DNA from 3 places in the Rothia sp. HMSC066H02 genome. Region 2 is predicted to be linked to each of the others. Evidence: predicted binding sites of a transcription regulator. Region 2 holds the regulator's gene; each other region holds the start of a gene.
What was found. Region 2 encodes LexA, which represses DNA repair genes until DNA is damaged. Its sites were predicted from a motif close to TCGAACANNTGTTCGA; they were not measured.
Positions count from the first base shown of each region.

Region 1: a site for LexA is predicted at 1,311-1,326, ahead of HMPREF2999_RS06675 (shikimate dehydrogenase). Genes of this name have one in related genera too.
Region 3: a site for LexA is predicted at 1,817-1,832, ahead of ruvA (Holliday junction branch migration protein RuvA). Genes of this name have one in related genera too.

Region 1 covers NZ_KV818684.1:326,170-330,925, forward strand. Annotated here, with positions in the region: gene mltG (endolytic transglycosylase MltG) at 1-1,194, shown strand; gene ruvX (Holliday junction resolvase RuvX) at 1-4, shown strand, start outside; gene HMPREF2999_RS06675 (shikimate dehydrogenase) at 1,450-2,385, shown strand; gene aroC (chorismate synthase) at 2,505-3,722, shown strand; gene HMPREF2999_RS09615 (shikimate kinase) at 3,722-4,756, shown strand, end outside.
Region 2 covers NZ_KV818683.1:290,065-294,820, reverse strand. Annotated here, with positions in the region: gene HMPREF2999_RS05365 (type 1 glutamine amidotransferase family protein) at 1-144, opposite strand, end outside; gene HMPREF2999_RS09300 (LysM peptidoglycan-binding domain-containing protein) at 264-890, opposite strand; gene lexA (transcriptional repressor LexA) at 1,689-2,363, shown strand; gene HMPREF2999_RS05350 (ATP-dependent DNA helicase) at 2,529-4,601, opposite strand; gene hflX (GTPase HflX) at 4,608-4,756, opposite strand, start outside.
Region 3 covers NZ_KV818684.1:297,067-301,822, reverse strand. Annotated here, with positions in the region: gene ruvB (Holliday junction branch migration DNA helicase RuvB) at 1-885, opposite strand, end outside; gene ruvA (Holliday junction branch migration protein RuvA) at 1,057-1,677, opposite strand; gene ruvC (crossover junction endodeoxyribonuclease RuvC) at 1,909-2,565, opposite strand; gene HMPREF2999_RS06560 (YebC/PmpR family DNA-binding transcriptional regulator) at 2,896-3,654, opposite strand; gene HMPREF2999_RS06555 (type 1 glutamine amidotransferase) at 3,788-4,555, opposite strand; gene HMPREF2999_RS06550 (Mur ligase family protein) at 4,555-4,756, opposite strand, start outside.

The DNA.
Region 1 (4,756 bases), on a different contig from region 2:
GTGACCGAACAGAATAAACATCCCGAAGAGAGCGGGCTCGACCTCTTTAGGCCCACGGCTGAGGACGAACGTAAGGGTATTACCGGCATTACGATGGAACAGGAAATCGTGTCGGTGGCTACGTTGCGTGCGCGTAAGCGCCGCCGCCGCGCCGTTTTGCTGAGCGCAATTTCCCTGTTTGTCGTGGCTCTGGTCATCATTTCTGGTGCCCTGATTACTCGCTACGACCCGTTCAAGAATCGTGACTACTCGGGTGGCGGTAACGGCACGACCGTGACCTTCACGATTCGTTCCGGCCAGTCCACCGCGCAGGTGGCGCAGGAGCTTGAGGCGGCGGGCATCATTGCTGATGCTGATAAGTTCGTTGAGGTGTACACCAAGGAGAGCAAGGGCAAGTACCTGCAGCCTGGCACCTACGAACTGCAGCAGCACATGAGCAGCTCGAGCGCGATTACGACCATTATCGAGGCGAACAGCAACGTACTGTACCTGGCGATTCCGCAGGGTAAGCGCGTGAGCGAGACCATCGATCTGATTGTTTCTGGCTCCGATGGCGCGTTCACCCGCAAGCAGGTTGAGGACGCGGTCAACAACTACACCCAGTACGGTGTGCCGAGCAACTTCCCCTCGATTGAGGGTTGGCTGCACCCGGGTGAGTACCGCTTCCCGAAGGGCACCGACATCAAGAAGGTCATTCAGACCATGGTTGATAAGACCAAGGCTGACCTGAAGGAAGCCGGCGTGAGCGGCGACCAGAAGACCTTCGAGGTGCTGACCATCGCCTCCATCGTGGAGCTTGAGGCTCAGCCGAAGGACTACGTGGCGGTTGCAGGCATCATTGAGAACCGCCTGAACAACCCCGACGGTGAGACCTCCGGCCTGATTCAGTCGGATGCGACCGTGACCTACGGTCTGGGCGTCCGCTCGTACCACCTGACTGAAGAGCAGAAGGCAGATAAGAGCAATAAGTACAACACTTATGCGAATAAGGGTCTTCCGAAGGGTCCGATTGGTTCCCCGCAGCTGGCTTCGATTAAGGCTGCTGCGGCTCCTGAGAAGAACCCGTACTACTACTGGGTGACTGTGGACCTGGATTCCGGTGAGACTAAGTACTCCCGCACTTACGCTGAGCACCAGCGTTACGTTGAAGAGTACAACCAGTGGTGTTCTAAGCACCCGAACCGCTGTAGCTAAGTTGTAGCTCATTGGTTTAGCTGGTAGCTACGATTTGGTAGCTTCGGCGTGAAGGTTCCTTGCTGAGGCGGGTACCGCCTCCACGAGAGTGGGGGAGGTACCCGCCTTTGCTATACCCGAATATTGGTTTGTCCCTTAAAATGGGTTAGAGTGCGCCCATGAACGCGGGTTCGTGGCGTGCGTGTCCGCAAGCCCGCAAGCCCCAAACCCCCAGCGTTGAGAACGACCCCCCGCGTTGAGAGCGAAAGAGAGCCGATGAAGACTGAACCGTACCGTGAGGCCCCGTATCTTCGCCGCGCCTACGTGCTGGGGCACCCTATTGCGCATTCGCTGTCGCCTGCGCTGCATCGTGCCGCGTACGACTTTTTGGGTGAGCAGAATTTGGGTTATGATCGCCGCGATACTCTGCCCGATGATTTGCCGGCGATTATGCACGGTGTGCGTCACCCGAAGGGTACGGAGGACGCCCCGTATATTGCGGGCCTGTCGGTGACGATGCCGTTGAAGACCGCGGTCATCAAGTATTGCGATGAGCTGAGCGAGACTGCCCGCGTGACCGGTGCGGTGAACACGGTGTATCCGCGCGGTGAGAAGGTGCTGGGCGATAACACGGACGTGATCGGCATTGTGAACGCGCTGCGCCACGCCGGTTTGGAACCGGAACCGTTTAAGGATTCTGCCGCGATTGTGGGCGGGGGAGCGACCGCTATTTCCGCCCTGACCGCACTGCATCAGCTGGGGTATTCCCGTGTGAGCGTGTACGCCCGTTCGCTGCATAAACTCGGTAGCGTGCAGGAGGCGGCGGACCGCCTGGGCGTTCAGCTGGAACAGGTTTCCCTGGCTGAGCTACCGCAGAATCTTGCTGAGCGTGGCCATCACCCGGTGGTGTCTACTCTTCCTGCCCATGCGGCGGATGAGTGGGCGAGCCAGCTGAGCGGGCTGAAGGGCGCCTCCGCGACGCACCGGCCGGTACTGCTCGATGTTGCGTATAACCCGTGGCCTTCGGTGCTGGCGAGCGCTTGGGAGGCTAGCGGCGGCACGATGGTTTCTGGCCTGGAGATGCTGCTGTATCAGGCGGTGGAGCAGGTGCTGCTGTTTACCGACCGCACCCTGTCTGAGGGTGAGCTACTGGGCTTGGTGAATGCGATGTGCGCGGCGGTTAATCTTGCGCCTCGTGCTTCCGTTTCGTGAAAAAAGCGTGCTTTCACTCGCTCAGTAAACGGGCATTTTATACACTATTTATACACGTGAAGAATTATTATTCCTTCCTCCTGCGCTGCGGTGCGGGTGCGATGAAAAGAGGTTAACCTATGGCCCTGCGTTGGCTCACTGCCGGAGAATCCCACGGCGAGGCGCTCGTCGGCATTATTGAGGGCGTACCCGCCGGTGTGGAACTCACCAGCGACATGGTGCGTGACGCCCTGGCTCGTCGCCGCCTCGGCTACGGCCGCGGTGCCCGCATGAAGTTTGAGGAGGACCGCGTGCGCATCCTGGGCGGTGTGCGTCACGGCCTGACTCAGGGCGGCCCGGTCGCGATTGAGATTGCGAACACCGAGTGGCCCAAGTGGACTGACGTGATGAGCTCCGACCCGGTGGATCCGAAGCTGATTGAGGGTCGTGCGCGTAACGCTGCGCTGACCCGTCCGCGCCCCGGTCACGCCGATTTTGCGGGTATGCAGAAGTACAACTTCTCTGAGGCTCGCCCGGTGCTGGAGCGCGCCTCCGCACGTGAGACTGCGACCCGCGTGGCTCTTGGCGTGGTTGCCGCCCAGATTTTGAAGGCTCTGGGCGTTGAGCTGGTTTCTCACACCGTGGCTGTGGGTGGCGTGCACGCTCCCGAGGGCGCCCCGGTGCCTTCGCCTCGCAACGTTGACCAGCTGGATGCTGACCCGCTGCGCTGCTTCGACAAGGCAACCTCCGACGCGATGGTTCAGCGCGTGGACGAGGCGCACAAGGACGGCGAGACTCTCGGCGGCGTGGTTGAGGTGCTCGCGTACGGTATGCCTCCCGGACTGGGTTCGTACGTGCACTGGGACCGCCGCCTGGACGCGCGCCTTGCCGCAGCGCTGATGGGTATTCAGGCGATTAAGGGCGTTGAGGTTGGCGACGGTTTCGCGACCGCTGACCGCCCGGGCACTGCCGCTCACGACGAGATTTCCATTGGTGAGCACGGCGTTACCCGCGATACCAACCGTGCCGGTGGTATTGAGGGCGGCATGAGCATTGGCGACCTGCTGCGTGTGCGCGCGGCAATGAAGCCCATTGCGACCGTGCCGAAGGCCCTGAAGACCATTGACACTTCCACCGGTGAAGAGGCTCGCGCCCACCACCAGCGTTCGGACGTGTGTGCTGTTCCCGCCGCCGGCGTGGTGGCGGAGGCTATGGTCGCCCTGGTGCTCGCTGAGGCTGCACTGGAGAAGTTTGGTGGCGACTCGATTGGTGAGACTCGCCGCAACATGGATTCCTACCTGGACGCTATCCCGGCGTCTCTGGCGTGGGAGTCTAACGTGGCTGGTTGGGACGCGTAGTGCCCCTTCCGGTTGAGCCTGCGGGCGTTCACCCCGTCGCGTCGAGCCCCCTGGCGCGTATTGCTGCGGCTGCGCAGCGTGCGCGAGGGGGCGCTTCGACGCGCCCGGAACCCGGCGCAGAATCCGGCGTGTCTGAACCCGGTGTACCTGCTGCGGCTGAGCAGAGTGTTGAGGCTGCGGGCGCTGAGCCTGTTGAGACTGCGAGCGCTGGGGCTCGTGAGGCCGTTGCGCGTGAGGCCACCGCATCGGTTTCTTCTGCATCAGTTTCTTCTGCGCGCCCGGCTTCTCGCGTGCCCACCCCCGCTGACCTGATGCGTTCTGGCGCCCGCCCCCTGCCCGCCGCCGCTGCGGCGAACACGCAGGGTGTGCGCCTGTACGCCTCCTCGGTATCTGAGGACGCCGACCCGGCGCTCGGCCTGGACGAGGACCTGCGCCTGAAGCTGCTCAGCGCCCTGCAGGGCATGGGCACCGCTGAAGAGGAACCCCGCAAGGAACCCGCACAGGCGGATGCACCCAAGCTTGCACCTGCACATCCTGTAGCTGTGCCCGCGGCTGAACCCGCCAAGCCGGTCCGTCCGACTCCGGCGCTGTTCGGCAAGGTCCAGGTTGCCGCACCCGCCGAACCTACCGCGCACCCCGCGGAAGAAGAGAACCAGGCGGGGGAGAAGCCCCTCGACGCTTCCGAGCTGCCCGCAACCCCTGCTGAGTCTGTGGCACCCGCAGAGCTCACCGCCCCCACAGAGCTTGCTGTCCCCGCAGAAGCGCTCGCAGAAGACGAGTCCGCCGGCGCTCGCATCCACCCGCAGCAGGTGCGTGAAATGCACGAGAACTTCGCGGAACGCTCCCGACCCATTGTGCTCATTGGCCCCATGGCGGCAGGTAAGACCTACATTGGTACGCACCTGGCGCGTTTCTACGGCTACGAGTTCCTCGACGCCGACCAGCTCATTGTCGAACGCTACGGCGAAGTCTCCGAAATCTTCGAGATTTTCGGTGAGGCGTACTTCCGCGAGCTCGAACGCAAAACCATCGAA
Region 2 (4,756 bases):
CTGAAGAAGCTTCACCAGGGCGCCACGAGTTCCGGGTTCCCCCAAAACGGCAACCACAGGACGGGCGGTCTGAGCGCTCTGTACAGATTCAGTTTCCTGTACAGATTCAGTTTCGACGGGTGTGGGTTCAACGGGAACAGGCATCGGTGCGCTCCTATTTCATAGGCTCAAGAATTCGGCTCAAGCGCTCTAGCTTGATAGATAGAGGATTCGGAGTCAAGACATCAACTTCATGCAGAAGCCAACCACACACGGGCCCATGCTTAGCGCTGAGGCTGAGGAATTTCCAGACGCTGACCGGCATCAACAGAGGTGCTGGTCAACGAGTTCAACTCCATAATACGAACCACAGTATCACGGGTGTCACCGTGCGGATCCACCGCCTGAGCAATATCCCACAGGGTCTCGCCGTGCTTGACCACAACGACGGTTCGAGCCACCGAGGCGTTCTCCACGGAAGCAGAAGCCGCCGGGCCAAAGAAGCTAATAGCACCGAGCACAATCAGCGCCGCCAAAGTCAGCAGAGGCAGGCCCTTCAAGAAACCGCGCGGAGTACCAAGACGACGAATAGAACCGGGAACCGAGCGCAGAAGCTCGCCCCCCTTAGCAAGAAGAACGCTCTTCGCACTAGGTGCCTGCACATCAGAAGCAGCCTGTACCTCAGAAACTACAGGGCGAACCTGCGCAGGTGCCTGGGCAGAAGTAGCGGGAGCGTGGGCGGGCTGAGCCACCTGCGCGGGACGGGGTGCATGAGCCGCACGAGAACGCCCCTGCACGGTGCGGGCAGACACGGTGCGGACGGACGCGGTGCGGGCGGGGTGAAGTACCACCAAACCTGCCGGAAGGTGTGCAGAAGTGCCATGAGAAGCAATAGGTGCTGCAGTAGTCATTGTGGTTCCTTTCTCTCAGCTCGCCCCGGGGTTGCCCCGCGGGTCTAGCAATGCCGAGCGATACCCGCTCGGAGGTCCTAGTTGAGTGATAACTATGGAGTGGTGATTGTTAGGCGATAACTATTGGGTAGCTATTCTCTAGTTAGGTCAGAGCGTCGGGTGCACCGGGCTGCGCTGGGTCGCCCCAGCACCCCATCCCCTGCGCTCTCTCTTCGCCAGATGCTCGCTAGAGCATCCGGGGTAGATCATGCGAAGAGAGAGGCAGAGGATTCGAATACATTCGAACACTCATTCACTCTCCTCTCCTGGAAGACTCCGGGTCGAATCTTCGAATATTCTTCGAACATCCACCCGTAAATCCTGAATTTCAGGAGAGATTCAAGAGTATATACGAACTCTTGTTCTAAAGTCTAGCAGAGATGTACTAAAAATTTCTTCGAGTTTCGAAGAAAAAATCTAGAATATTTGTTTGAGTTTTTCGGTGTAGTGTTCTACACTGGTGTCAAGAGACGTTCCACACGCTCCTGATGAGTCCTACTCACAGCAGGTTTCTGTACCCGCTACAGCTTGGTTCTGTATCGAATGCAGGTGCTGCTGACTGAGTTTTATAGGGCGGAGGCGCATACTCGTTGCCTGCATATCGCTCCGGCACGGATAGAATTCCTCCACCCCCTGACGAGATAAGACCCATTTCGGCAGAACCCAAAAAATTTTAGACCTCCACCAGAAAACGTGTGAAGCACCCATCCGTGCCCCGACCGGAATACAAAGGCCGGAGTACAGACCGAAGGAAAAGAAATGGCAACAGCACCCCGTCCGGCGCTGACCGCGCGCCAGCAGAAGATTCTTGACGCGATCCGCACCGAGATTGAGCAGAAGGGTTACCCGCCGTCCATGCGCCAGATTGGTGACATGGTGGGTCTTGCGTCCCTGTCCTCGGTCACCCATCAGCTCGGTCGCCTCGAGACTATGGGCTATATTCGCCGCGATCCCAAGCTCCCCCGCGCCATTGAGGTGCTGGATGAGAACGGCGTCGGTATCCACGGTAGCTCCTCCTCGTCCCTGCCCGAGTTGCCGAACTTCGAAGTCGGCGATGAAGACCTCGTCCCCGTTCCCCTGGTTGGACGAATTGCAGCGGGCGGCCCCATTACCGCCGAGCAGTCCGTGGAGGATGTGCTCGCCCTGCCCCGCCAGTTGGTCGGTAGCGGCAAGCTGTTCATGCTCAAGGTCAAGGGCGATTCCATGATTGACGCCGCAATCTGCGATGGCGACTGGGTGGTTGTCCGCGAGCAGCACACCGCAGACAACGGCGATATCGTAGCTGCGCTGCTCGATGATGAAGCAACCGTGAAGGTGTTCCGTCAGGTCGACGGCCACACCTGGCTCATGCCGCGCAACTCCAACTACGAGCCGATTATGGGCGACCGCGCAACCGTCATGGGTAAGGTCGTCTCCGTGCTGCGCAGTCTCTAGACAGCACAGCTTCTAAAAGACATAACCGCGAGGCTTTTAGCTCTATATAGAAATCACCCCGGTGATACGTGAACGTTCACGTATCATCGGGGTGATTTATATATTTCCAAAGCGGATATCTCCAAAGCGGAGGGCCGGCGCCGCCAGGAATGGAGCCTGCCCGAGCTAACGCTCAATACTCGCCGAAAGACGAGCCAGCGCGCCAATTACGGCTGCCTTATTCTGGGTCGACCACATCGGCGGCATAGCCTTCATCAAGAAACCGCCGTAACGCTTGGTTGCTACACGAGAATCCAGCACAGCCACCACGCCGCGGTCAGACACCGAACGGATTAGGCGACCGGCGCCCTGCGCCATACGAATCGCCGCGTGGTGAGCAGAAACCGCCATAAAGCCGTTACCGCGGTGACGGTTCACCGCCTCCGTACGAGCCTGCGCAATCGGGTCATCCGGGCGCGGGAACGGGATGCGGTCCATCACCACCAGGCGGCAAGAGTCACCGGGAACGTCCACGCCCTGCCACAGGCTCATCGTGCCGAACAGGCACGAATCGACGTCCTCGCTGAACTCCTCCACCAGAGCCTTGAGCGAAGACTCGCCCTGCAGAAGAATGTTCAGGTCGCTGTGCTCACGCATGTATTCGGCGGCACGCTCGGCGGCACGCTTCGAGGAGAACAGGCCCAGGGCGCCTCCTTCCGAGGCCTCGCACAGCTCACGCAGACGCTCCAGCTGACCCTCATGCACACCGAATCCCGGAGGTTTCAAATCTCCGGCAACGTACATGATGCCCTGCTTGCGGTAGTCGAAAGGCGAACCTACGTCGATGCTCGTCCAGCGAGGCGCGCCCTCGCCCTGCAGTCCCAGGGCACCGGCGGCAACGTCAAAAGAGTCACCCACCGTCAGGGTCGCACTCGTCAGAATCACGGTGCGGTCAGCGAACAGGCCGTCACGTAGCTGTAGGCCAACGCTCAACGGGGCGATGTTCAGGGTCGCCGGGTCGGTATCGGAAGCAGCCACATAGCGGCCGTTCTCCCAACCACCCTGACGAGAAATCCACAGCACGTCCTGCTCGCCCGAAGCCTCCAGAATGCGGCTACTCATATCGTGCACTTCAGAGACACGCGAGCGCGCCATCTGCAGGCCGGCGTCAACATCCTGACCGTCCGGTTTCGTATCGGACAGGGCGGTGCGGGCGGCATCATTGACCGCAGAAATAGCGGTCAAAAGGCGACCGTCCAGGCCCTTCAGCAGGCCCTCGGCAAGACCCTCAAACGCGGTCTCCAGGGTGCCGGCAGCCATTTCCAGTGCGCCGGAATCAGCCTTCGAATGCTTCTTCACGCTACGCGCCGCACGGCGAACCATCGCAACCGTCAAAGAACCAGACACGGCACCTGTCACGCGGTCCACCAGCTCATGAGCCTCATCAATAATGACCGTCTCATGTTCGGGCAGAACCTTCATGCCCTCGAAAGCGTTAATCGCCAGCAGGGCGTGGTTCGTGATGACGATATCAGCCTCAGCGGCACGGCTACGCGCCATCTCGCTAAAGCACTCTTCCACCAGCGGGCAGCGGCGGCCCAGACACTCGGCGGCACTGACCGACACCTGAGCCCAGGCACGGTCAGAGACGCCGGGCTTCAACTCGTCACGGTCGCCGGTCTCAGTGCGGTCAGCCCACTCGCGCAGGCGCACCACTTCCTCACCCACGCGGGAGGTCGAAGAAGGCATGTCAAAGAGAGCATCTGGCTCGTCTTCTGGGTAGCCGCCCTCCAGCTTGTGCAGGCAGAGGTAGTTATTACGGCCCTTGAGCAGAGCCACCTGCGCCTGCGACTCCGGGCGTGGCTCCAGCGCTTGTAGAAGACGCGGAATATCGCGGTTCACGATCTGCGCCTGCAGGGCAAGAGTCGCCGTCGCAACCACAATCGGCTGGTCCGACTCCCCCACCCGCGCCAGGGCAGGCACCAGGTAGCCCAGGGACTTACCGGTACCGGTACCCGCCTGGACCAGCAGGTGACGCTGCAGTTCAAGAGCCTGCGCCACATGCGCCACCATGGTGCGCTGACCGGCACGATTCTGACCGCCAGTGGCGGCAACCGCCTCATCCAGCAGGGTCAGGGCATCCTTCGCACCAGGCAGGGTCTCAAGCTCCTGCCCGGTGAATCGGGTGCCGTCGGTCGCCGATCCGGGCACAGTTCCCGGGACGTTTTTGGGCGCGTTGATGCTCTCGGTCACGCTCATCCGCCCCTAGAGAGCCTCGGAGGTAGAGGACTGTTCGGATTCAGAAGCGGTCGCTTCAGCCAGGGCGTGCGCCTCCGCAAGTTCCTCTTCCAGAACCTCCAGCAGGTCGCCCTCCAGCACATACTCGGACAGTTCGGAGGCGACATCCTCACGGA
Region 3 (4,756 bases), on a different contig from region 2:
GTACGGCTCGGCAACCGTCTCCACGGTCTCCGTCTCTTCACCCACCGCAATGGCGAGGGTGGACAGACCCACCGGGCCGCCGCCGAACTTGTGAATCAGCGCCTCCAGCACGGCGCGGTCCAGACGGTCCAGGCCGCGCGAATCCACCTCGTACATATCCAGCGCGGTTGCGGCATCGGTCGCGTTAATCCGGTCCACGCCGTTCACCAGCGCCCAGTCACGCACACGACGCAGCAGACGGTTCGCAATACGGGGCGTGCCACGAGAACGACCGGCAATCTCGGTGAAACCCTCGGAGGTAATCTGCATGTCCATCAGGCCCGCGCTGCGGCGCAGCACCAGCTCAAGCTCCTCCACCGAGTAGAACTCCAGGTGACCGGTAAAACCAAAACGGTCACGCAGAGGACCGGGTAGCAGGCCCGCACGGGTCGTCGCACCCACGAGGGTGAACTGCGGTAGCTCCAGCGGAATGGAGGTCGCACCCGCACCCTTACCGACCACAATGTCCACACGGAAATCTTCCATCGCCATGTAGAGCATTTCCTCAGCTGGGCGGCTCATACGGTGGATCTCATCCAGGAACAACACCTCACCGGGGGTCAGCGAGGACAGAATCGCCGCCAAATCACCCGAATGCTGAATCGCCGGGCCCGAGGTGATGCGCAGCGGCGCCTCCATCTCCGCCGCAATAATCATCGCGAGAGTGGTCTTACCCAGACCGGGAGGGCCCGACAGCAGCACATGGTCGGCGCTACGGCCACGCATCTTTGAAGCCTCCAGCACCAGGGACAGCTGCTGACGCACACGGCGCTGACCCACAAAGTCGTCCAGGGACTTAGGGCGCAGTGCCGCCTCAATCATCTTCTCTTCAGGCTCTTCTTCCATCGCCACCAGGCGCTGGGCGGGAGCTGAAGATGCCTGAGTGCCGGGCACCTGACCGGGAAAATACCCGCCGGAAACCAGGGACGCCGCGGGCTGCGGCTCATAGGGATTCTGGCTCATAGAATTCTTCTTTCACAAAAGTTTGAGTGGGATACGTCGAACAGGGCGCGCCGCTTAGTGGCGGCCCACCGTGTTCTGAGTACCCAAGGAGGCGAGCACACCACGCAGAGCCACACCCACCGGCTCAGTCTCTGCGGCAGGGTTGTGCTGCACGTAAGCGTCAATAGCGGCGGAAGCGTCCTTCTCGCTCCAGCCCAAGGAGGTGAGAGCGTCAAGCACCTGCGGCTTCCAGACAATGCCCTGGCTCAGCGGCAGCTCATCGGTCTGGCCATCGCTGAGAATCAGCTTGCCGGCAAGCTCCAGCACAATACGGCGGGCACCCTTCGGACCAATACCGGGAACCTTCGTGAACGCCTTATCGTCACCGGTCGCCACGGCGCGCTCCACCTCAGCGGCAGTGTGAACGCTCAACACCGCCAGCGCAATACGCGGACCAATACCGGAAACCGAAAGCATCATATCGAACACTTCACGCTCGGCAGGCTCCGAAAAACCGTACAGAGTCATCGACTCTTCACGCACAATCATGGTGGTCAGCACGGTAGCTTCCTCACCGGTGCGCAGCTTGGAGAGAGTACGCGCAGTAGCGTACACAAGCATGCCGAAACCGTTCACGTTAATCACCGCGTGATCAAGGCCCACCTGAGCCACACGACCGGTCAGGGATGCAATCATTTCTCTCCACCTTTCAACACCGCGCCCAGGAATAAGGCTCGCGGCAGTGTGAGGGCACCGGGAACTCCGGCACCCGCAGAACGCACTCCCCCAGTTCACGGGGAGACACTACAAGTATATTAGAATATTTCTTCTGAAATCAAGCATATATTCGAACTTCTTAGCGAATACATGCGAGCCAACAGGAGACGGCACACAGGCCCGCGAAGGCCCCCTCTAGTGGCGGCACCTCTAGCGGCGAGCGCGCGCCTCCGCCTCCATCCAGGCACGCTGCGCCGGAGTCAACGACCCGCCACGGCGAGCCTGCGCCGGGCGTGAACCCTGGTGAGTCTGCGTCTGGGCCGCCATGTTGATACCCGAACCGATGCCGCCGCCACGCCAGCCGTGACAGATCGCAATCGCCAGGGCATCGGCAGCATCGGCGGGCTTCGGCATGGAATCCAGCCCCAAAATACGGGTCACCATACGACCCACCGACGCCTTATCGGCGCGGCCGCTACCGGTCACCGCCGCCTTCACCTCCGAGGGGGTATGGAAGAACACCGGCACGCCGCGCATTGCCGCCGCAGAAATCACCGCGCCCGAAGCGTGCGCCGTACCAATCACCGTGTTCACCTGCTCCTGAGCGAAGATACGCTCAATCGCCAGGGCATCCGGCTTATAGGTGTCGAGCCAGTGGGAGGCGGCGTTGAAAATCCAGAGAATACGCTGGTCCAGAGACTCTGCCGGGATCGTGCCGGCAACACCCACGTTCACGAAGTGCGCCTTACGGTCGGCGGTCATATCGAGCATGGAGAAGCCGCAGCGGGTCAGACCCGGGTCAACACCCATGATGCGGGTTGCACCCGGCACACGCTCCACAGCGGCGGCAGTACGGTTCTCACGCATGCTATCGCGTGCGGCAGGTTGAACGGCAGCCATCATCTCCCCTTTCGACAAACTCCCTATAGAATCTCTAGATCCTAGCCCTTCAGAATCCTAGCACCCGGCACCGGGGTGTGCCACGAGCACGGTCACCGCGTAAACAATCACCGCGTGAACAGTCACCGCGCGCCCCGCGAAAAGTACCCAGCGCATCCCCAAAATGCGGTATCGCAGGCAATACAGCCCAGACGCTAAGAAGCCACTCCCCCAACCGGCCACCCTACGGCGGCTCGGTTAAAGGAGCGGCTTCTTCAAGCATCAGATATCAGAATGCGAGTGATTACTCAGCTGTGATTACTCAGCTTCCAGCTCTGCCATGACCTCAGCAGAAACGTTAGCGTTCGAGTAGACGTTCTGAACGTCGTCGAGCTCTTCAATAGCGTCTGCCAGCTTCATGAACTTCTTAGCACCCTCAGCGTCCAGGTCAACCTGCATGGTCGGGCGGAAGACCGGGTCGTCGTTGTTGTACTCCAGGCCAGCCTCGTCCAGTGCCTTACGGATCTCGGGCAGGTCGGTCGCTGCGGACACAACGGTGAAGATATCGCCCTCGTCCAGAACCTCTTCGGCACCTGCATCCAGAACAGCCATCAGAACGTCGTCCTCGGTCAGACCGTCAGTCTTGGTGACCTCAGCAACGCCCTTACGCTCGAACAGGAACGCAACCGAACCCTGGTCAGCCATGGTGCCGCCGTTACGGGTCACAGCCAGGCGAACCTCAGACGCTGCGCGGTTACGGTTATCGGTCAGACACTCAATGTACAGAGCGGTACCCTGCGGGCCGCGTGCTTCGTACATGATTTCGGTGTAGTCAATGGTCTCACCGGTCAGGCCAGCGCCACGCTTGATTGCGCGGTCAATGTTGTCGTTAGGAACGGAGTTCTTCTTCGCCTTCGACACAGCCAGGTCAAGAGCGGGGTTACCAGCAATATCAGCGCCGCCCATACGTGCTGCAACTTCAATTGCCTTAATGAACTTCGCGAAAGCCTTCGCGCGCTTAGCGTCGATAGCAGCCTTCTTGTGCTTAGTAGTCGCCCATTTAGAGTGACCGGACATTCGTATCTCCCTTAGTCAAAACCTCTGCACGGACACGGCGAAACGCCCCGCGCACTGTACTATAACTCAATCAACTATACCGTAGCGGAGGCGCACACCACCTCAGAAAGTGCACGCCACCACCAGGAATAGGCTAGCGGGGGCGGGACGCAGCCGAAGCGCGCGCCTTCTCCACCAGCGAGTCGTCAATCGTGTTCGGCGTGAACTCGCCAAACTTACGCTGAGCCGCCTGCTCAATCAGGTAGTCCGAAATCTTCGGGTTCTTCGGCAGCAGCGAACCGTGCAGGTAGGTGCCAATCACATTGTGCACGCGCGCACCCTCATACGCATCGGTCACGTTGTTACCCTCACCCTTAGTGACGGTAGCCAGCGGGGTGCAGCCGGAACCCAGGTAGGTCAGGCCCGAGTGGTTCTCAAAACCAATCACGGTGCCGAACTCCTCAGACTCCTCAACAATGTTGCCGATCAGGCGGTCATCGCCGCCGACCGTGTGCGCATCAAAAATGCCGATACCCTTCAGCACCTCACCCTCACGGGTGCGGAATTCCTTGCCGAACAGCTGGTACAGGCCACAAATGACGAGCATTGGCACGCCAGCCTCAGCCAGCGAGCGCAGCGTGTCACCGTTCGCGTGCAGGTCATCCTGAATCACGGACTGACCCGAGTCCTGGCCGCCGCCGCCCAGAATAATATCAACATCTTCCGGGAAAGGCTGACCGGGGTTGTGGTCCAGAATCTGCACGTCAAAGCCGTGCACCTGCGCGCGACGAGCCAACGCCAGAGTGTTACCCCAGTCGCCGTAAATGTTCATGTCGAGCGGGTACAGCTGCAGAATACGCAGAGTCTTACCGTTATTGGGGCCGGAGGCGGGGGTGCCCTCAAAAGTGTGAGTTGCCGTCATTAGGAAACCCTCTCAACGTCAGTGATCTTTGCGAGCTCTTCACGCAGAGCCAGCATTGCGGTGTAGGTGCAGAAAATACGCATGGGCGCGTTACCGCTGGAGGCAATGAAGCCCTTGAGCGCATCGGCGAGGTTCTCGTTGACCTCGTCAACCTTCACGCCGTCATGCTCCAGGCGCAGCGCCATATCCCAGGCGCGCACA